Linked DNA regions of Gemmobacter sp. 24YEA27. The protein of the gene in region 2 interacts with the protein of the main gene of each other region in a pairwise test. Links are inferred from orthologs where the notes say so. Each region holds a gene or a part of one and is shown on either strand. Other genes may lie near its edges.

The links.
Region 1: the proteins of clpA (region 2) and QNO18_RS22515 interact in binary tests that used the Escherichia coli proteins (3 or more experiments, as listed by UniProt). The link is inferred for Gemmobacter sp. 24YEA27 from one-to-one orthologs.

The regions. Positions count from the first base shown.
Region 1 is NZ_JASJPW010000005.1:54,981-58,526, reverse strand. The notes cover bases 2-3,476. They hold QNO18_RS22515 (response regulator), read right to left. Parts: upstream 3,082-3,476; coding sequence 202-3,081; downstream 2-201. Other genes in these bases: QNO18_RS22510 (hypothetical protein), read right to left, coding at 3,071-3,460; QNO18_RS22520 (diguanylate cyclase), read right to left, coding at 2-185. Also shown: more of QNO18_RS22520, read right to left, coding at 1-1. UniProt on the Escherichia coli protein: Member of the two-component regulatory system UvrY/BarA involved in the regulation of carbon metabolism via the CsrA/CsrB regulatory system. Phosphorylates UvrY, probably via a four-step phosphorelay.
Region 2 is NZ_JASJPW010000001.1:1,218,164-1,221,208, reverse strand. What follows is about bases 57-3,030. They hold clpA (ATP-dependent Clp protease ATP-binding subunit ClpA), read left to right. Parts: upstream 57-371; coding sequence 372-2,690; downstream 2,691-3,030. Other genes in these bases: gloB (hydroxyacylglutathione hydrolase), read left to right, coding at 57-203. Also shown: more of gloB, read left to right, coding at 1-56. UniProt on the Escherichia coli protein: ATP-dependent specificity component of the ClpAP protease. It directs the protease to specific substrates. It has unfoldase activity. The primary function of the ClpA-ClpP complex appears to be the degradation of unfolded or abnormal proteins.

The DNA of each region.
Region 1 (3,546 bases), on a different replicon or contig from region 2:
ACATCCAGCAGCACGAGGTCGGGCAGAGTCAGTTGCATCACCTCCAGCGCCTGCTCGCCCGATGTGGCAAAGCAGATCTCATAATCATCCCCGAGCGCCGCATTCATGATCTCGATATTTGAGATATCGTCGTCGACGATCAGAACAACGGCTTTACGGGGCTCGCGCTCCTGTGGCGTGGTCACGGCTTTCTTCCCATTCTCAGCTTTGTTCTCCGGCGGAGGCTTTTTCCGATCCGGGTCCGGCATCTTTTCCGGAAATTTCCAGTTCTCGCAGCGCAGTGGCGTAATCCAGCCTGTCCAGCGCGAGGCGCAGCGGATGCGCCGCGATGGCTTCGGCGGGAAGGCCAAGCGCCTCGGCCCAGGCCGCAAAACCGGCGCGTGCGCTCAGGCTGCGTTTGATCAGCTGCTCGTGGAGAGCGGCGCGGCGCTCCTCAATCTCCGTTGCACTGGCCGGAGCCACCGGTGCTGACCTGTCTCCCGCTGCGACGGTAGTGCCGCTCAGCCCGCGCGCGGCGGCGACTGCCGGTTCCAGCCATGCCGCGATACGGGCAATATAGGGGGCAGCCTCATGCTCCCCCGGGGTGCCCTCTTTCAGCGCGCGCTCCATCTCGGCGGCGGCCTGCTGCAGATCCGGCAATTCCAGCGAACCGGCAAGCCCTTTCAGCGTATGGGCGGTGCGGCGGGCATCATCATATTTACCCTCGGCCAGCAGACGGCCCAGCTCATCGGGCACCCTGGCCTGGCTGTCGGCAAAGCTCAGGATCAGCCGGCGCAGGAGCGGGCGTTTGCCATTCACCCGTTCCAGCGCGCGGGCAATGCCGAAAGGCGGCAGATGGTCGGGCAGGTCATCCCCCGCCGGGGCGACTTTCGCGATATTGACCGGGGCAGGGACCAGGGTTACCGGTTTCAGCCAGCGGTTCAGCGCCGCCAGCAGCACCGGCGGCTCGACCGGTTTGGCGACATGGTCATTCATCCCGGCCGCCATGCAGCGGTCTTTCTCATCGGCATAGGCATGGGCCGTCATCGCGACGATCGGCAATTCTGCGGCGCTGCGATCCTTGCGGATGCGGATTGTCGCCTCAATTCCGTCCATGATCGGCATTTGCAGATCCATCAGGACCATCGCATAGCTGTCGCCCTGGCGCGCGACCTGTTCCACCGCCTGCAAACCGTTCTCAACGGCATCGACCCGCAACCCGGCATCGGTCAGGAGTTCAATCGCGATTTCGCGGTTGATCTCATTATCCTCGACCAGGAGCACGCGCTGGCCGCGCAAGGCGGGTTCGACCTGGGGTACGCCATCGATACGGGGCTTTGCCTTTTCGGCATGGTCTTGCGCGGATCCCGCCAGCCGGTTGCGGAACAGATCCTCGAGCGTCGTGATCACGGCGCGGGGTTGCAGGGGCTTTGTCAGATAGCCGGCATGGCCATAGCCATCGATTTCGCTGGTGAACTGGTCCGAGCCATAGGCGGTGACCACCACCATTTTCGGTTTGGCCCGGATATAGGCATCCTGGCTGATCGCCCGCACCGCCTCCAGCCCGTCCATGCCGGGCATCTTCCAGTCGATCAACACCAGCTCATAGGGTTTTCCGGCTCCGTCTGCCGCCTGCAGGCGGCTGATTGCCTCGCTGGCCGAGACCGCGACATCGGCCCTCATTCCCCATTGGTGGAACAGTTCTTCGATCAGCTGGCGCGAGGCGGGGTTGTCATCGACGCCGAGGATACGCAGATCGCGCAGGCCGGGATCTGGGATCACGTCCTGCGACACAATACCCGAGACGCGGTCGAAATGCACCGCGAAGCTGAAGGTTGTCCCCTCCCACTGGCGGCTGCGCACGGTGATGTCGCCGCCCATCAGCCCGACGATCTGCCGGCTGATCGCAAGCCCAAGCCCGGTGCCGCCGAAGCGGCGCGTCATGGTATTGTCGGCCTGGGTGAAGGAGGTGAAAAGGTTCTTCTGCTGTTCGGGCGACATGCCGATACCGGTATCGATGATCTCGACGAGCATCGTCACCCGGTCATTGTCACCATCCCCGACCCGTTCCCCGGCGCGGGTGCGCACGGTGACCGAGCCCTGTTCGGTGAATTTCACCGCATTGCTGACAAGGTTCAGGATCACCTGGCCAAAGCGCATCCCGTCGCCCATCACCTCGCGCGGGATGCCGGGGTCTTTCTGCACCTCCAGGTGCACGCCTTTGCTCTCGGCGCCGACCAGCACCATCTGCAGCTGCTGTTCGATCACCGCATGGGGATTGAACGGCGCCGCCTCCAGGGTAAGTTTGCCCGCCTCGTTCTTCGAGAAGTCGAGAATGTCATTGATCAGCCGCAGGAGCGTGGTGCCGGCATCACTGATCTTTTGCACATAATCCAGTTGGCGGGCATTCATCTCGGTGCGCTGCATCAGATGGCAGAACCCCAGCACCGCATTCAGTGGCGTGCGGATCTCATGGCTCATATTGGCGACGAACATAGATTTGGCCTGGTTGGCCTTTTCCGCCTCGGTCGTGCGCTGTTTCAGTTCGGCATTGGCGGTCAGAATTTCCTGGTTCATGTCGCGGATCCGCTCGAATGCGGCGCTGATCATCCGCGCCAGCCAGACCAGGACAACAGTCTGGAAGGCCACGATCGCCGCATGCAGCAGCACCCGCGGCAGATCGGCATTGGCAGGGAAGACCGCGTAGGGCAGCAAATAGACCAGCACCAGGTGATGCAGGGCGACCGCGACCGCCGCCATCAGGATCGGGCGCGCATCGAACCAGGCGATGGTCAGCGCCAGCATGGCAAAGAAATACATATGCATATCCATCTGCCAGGCATGACCGCGCAGCAGAAAGACCAGCAGGGCGGGCTCCGCCATCAGCGCCACAGATGAGAGGTAACGGGTGCTCAGCGCGATGCCGTTGCTGGCATAGCTGAGGTGATAGACCCCGGCGATCGCCACACCGGAAAGCCCGGCCCAGAGCCAGCTATGCCCATTGAGTGCCGCCACCACCGCCAGGAGGGGCGCATGGAGCCAAAGCAGGCCGATCAGAAAGCGGCCAAATTTTTCACGCAGCAATGTCAGCTCATACTGCATCAGAGGAATCCTGCCTGTTGGTCTGATCTTGAATGGTTTTCTGGAATGCAGGCGCTGCACCGCCCCGGACTGCCTGCACGCTGGTCTGGTCCGGCGTGCCGCAGCCAAGGGCGCGCGGCGCGGGAAAGACCAGCCATGCCCCGGCCGCGCGAAGGTCATCGGCAAAGCCCGGCCGGTCGGAAGCCGCAACGATCACATTGCTGAACCCCCCGCCGGCCAGCAACGCTCCGTCAGCGCGGGTGACCAGATGAACGGCTGCCTGCCAGGGCGGGCTGACGACCACGAATTGTCCCTCGACTCCATCCGCAAGGAGGCTCGCGAATGCGAGCCCACCGAGCCCCGCAAACAACATCAGCCCGGCAGGGATCAGCGCGGTCAAACCTCCGTTTGCGGGCCCGTCATCGCGGCGAAGTTGCAGCTTTCCGTGCTCCCCTGTATCCGGGGGGCCATCCGGTGACACGGCAC
Region 2 (3,045 bases):
CCGCACTTATCTCCCGTATCGAAGCTCTGGCCGGGCTGCGCCGCGAAGGCCGCCTGCCGATGCCCTCCACCCTTTCCGACGAGCTGGCAACCAATCCGTTTCTGCGCGCGCATCTGCCGCAGCTGAAACAGGCGGTGGGCCTGCCCGATGCCCCCGATGACGTGGTTTTCGCCGAAATCCGGGCGCGTAAGGACAGGTTCTGATCCGATTGCAGCGGGAAGTATCACATTCCTGCAATCCAAAGACAGAATTCGCGGGGGGGATCAGATTGCGCTTGAAGTACGCTGAATAAAACCGATCTTTAACTATATGAGGCCACGGTCGGAGAGGAACTGCTAATCCCCCCGCCCCCGAGGAACAGGAGCAGGCAAGTGCCGTCATTCTCGTCCACGCTCGAACAAGCCATTCATGGTGCGCTGGCTCTGGCCAATGCCCGCCGTCATGAACTGGCAACCCTTGAACATCTTTTGCTGGCCCTGATTGATGAACCCGACGCCGCGCGGGTGATGAAAGCCTGCTCGGTCGATCTGGATGAATTGCGCAAGACGCTGACCGATTTCGTCGATGAGGATCTTTCGACGCTGGTCACCAGTGTCGAAGGGTCGGAAGCCGTGCCGACCGCCGCCTTCCAGCGCGTGATCCAGCGCGCGGCGATCCATGTGCAGTCTTCGGGCCGCACCGAAGTGACCGGCGCCAATGTGCTGGTCGCGATCTTTGCCGAACGTGAATCGAACGCGGCATATTTCCTGCAGGAACAGGATATGACCCGCTATGATGCGGTGAATTTCATCGCGCATGGCGTGGCCAAGAACCCCGCCTTTGGCGAGGCCCGCCCGATCCAGGGCGCAGACGAGCCGCAGGAAACCCCGAAAGCCGAGGCTGGTGAGGCGAAAGAGTCGGCGCTGTCGAAATATTGCGTCGATCTGAACGTCAAAGCGCGCAAGGGCGAGGTCGATCCGCTGATCGGCCGTGAAGCCGAGGTCGAGCGCGCGATCCAGGTCCTGTGCCGCCGCCGCAAGAACAACCCGCTGCTGGTGGGTGATCCGGGGGTGGGCAAAACCGCGATTGCCGAAGGCCTCGCCTGGAAGATCGTGCGCGGTGAAGTGCCCGAGGTTCTGTCGGGTGCGACCATCTTCTCGCTCGATATGGGCGCGTTGCTGGCTGGAACCCGCTATCGCGGCGATTTCGAGGAACGTCTGAAGGCGGTCGTCAAAGAGATGGAGGATCACCCCGACGGGATCCTGTTTATCGACGAGATCCATACGGTGATCGGTGCCGGTGCGACCTCGGGCGGCGCGATGGATGCCTCGAACCTGCTGAAACCTGCATTGCAGGGCGGCAAACTGCGCACGATGGGCTCCACCACCTATAAGGAGTTCCGTCAGCATTTCGAGAAAGACCGCGCACTGAGCCGGCGCTTCCAGAAGATCGACGTGAACGAGCCCTCGGTGCCCGACACGATCAAGATCCTGATGGGGCTGAAGCCGCATTTCGAAGAGCATCACGACCTGCGCTATACCAATGACGCGATCAAAACCGCTGTCGAGCTGGCGCATCGCTATATCAACGACCGCAAACTGCCGGATTCGGCGATCGACGTGATCGACGAGGCCGGGGCGGCGCAGCATCTCGTGTCGGAATCGAAACGCCGCAAGCAGATCGGGACGAAAGAGATCGAAGCCGTGGTGGCCAAGATCGCCCGCATCCCGCCGAAGAACGTCTCGAAAGACGATGCAGAAGTGCTGCGCGATATGGAAAAGACGCTGAAGCGGCTGGTCTTCGGCCAGGACAAGGCGATTGAGGCGCTGTCTGCTTCGATCAAACTGGCCCGCGCCGGTCTGCGCGAGCCTGAAAAGCCCATCGGCAATTACCTCTTCACCGGTCCGACCGGCGTTGGCAAAACCGAAGTGGCAAAGCAGCTGGCGAATACGCTGGGGGTCGAACTCCTGCGCTTCGACATGTCGGAATATATGGAGAAACACGCGGTCTCCCGTCTGATCGGCGCGCCTCCGGGATATGTCGGCTTTGACCAGGGCGGCATGCTGACCGATGGCGTCGACCAGCACCCGCATTGCGTGCTGCTGCTTGATGAGATCGAAAAGGCGCATCCGGATGTCTTCAACATCCTGTTGCAGGTGATGGATCACGGCAAGCTGACCGACCATAACGGGCGTGCAGTCGATTTCCGCAATGTGATCCTGATCATGACCTCGAATGCCGGCGCCTCGGACATGGCTAAGGCCGCCATCGGCTTTGGCCGCGAAAAGCGCACCGGCGAAGATACGGCGGCGGTGGAGCGCACCTTCACCCCCGAATTCCGCAACCGTCTCGATGCGGTCGTGGCCTTCGGCGCGTTGCCGAAAGAGGTGATCCTGCAGGTGGTCGAGAAATTCGTCCTCCAGCTGGAAGCGCAGCTTATCGACCGCGGCGTCCATATCGAACTGTCCTCCGAGGCTGCCGCATGGCTTGCCGAAAAGGGCTATGACGACAAGATGGGCGCCCGCCCGCTGGGCCGCGTGATCCAGGAGCATATCAAGAAGCCGCTGGCGGAAGAGCTGCTGTTTGGTGATCTGCAAAAAGGCGGTGTGGTGAAAGTGGTGGTGAAAGACGGCGCCATTGAGCTGCAGATCCAGGAGCCGGTCAAACCCCGGATCACCGGATCGAAACCGCCGCTCCTGACGGCCGAATAAAGCAAAACCCCCGCCACTGGCGGGGGTTTTCATCTGGTGCGCTGGCCCGGAGGCAGGCTTCGCGAAACGGGGCGCGCCGCCTCTTCGGGATCCCTGCGCATCTGTTCTCTCACCGGCAGTTTTCACTGCGGGCGGCACTCTCCGAGAGAGCTGATGACGTGGAACGCTTCAGCCGGAGCAGCCAGCCGTATTGATGCGAGAAAACCTGCTATTCGATGCGGGGCCGATCCCCTGCATTCTCACCAGGCAGCCTCTCTGCCGCGCGGCGCCTTCCTTCTTATTGTCCGAAACCCAGGACGAAGCGACTGCCTGGCCTGCCGCAGTCGGCACGACGCCCCGGCCGGGATGTTGCGGT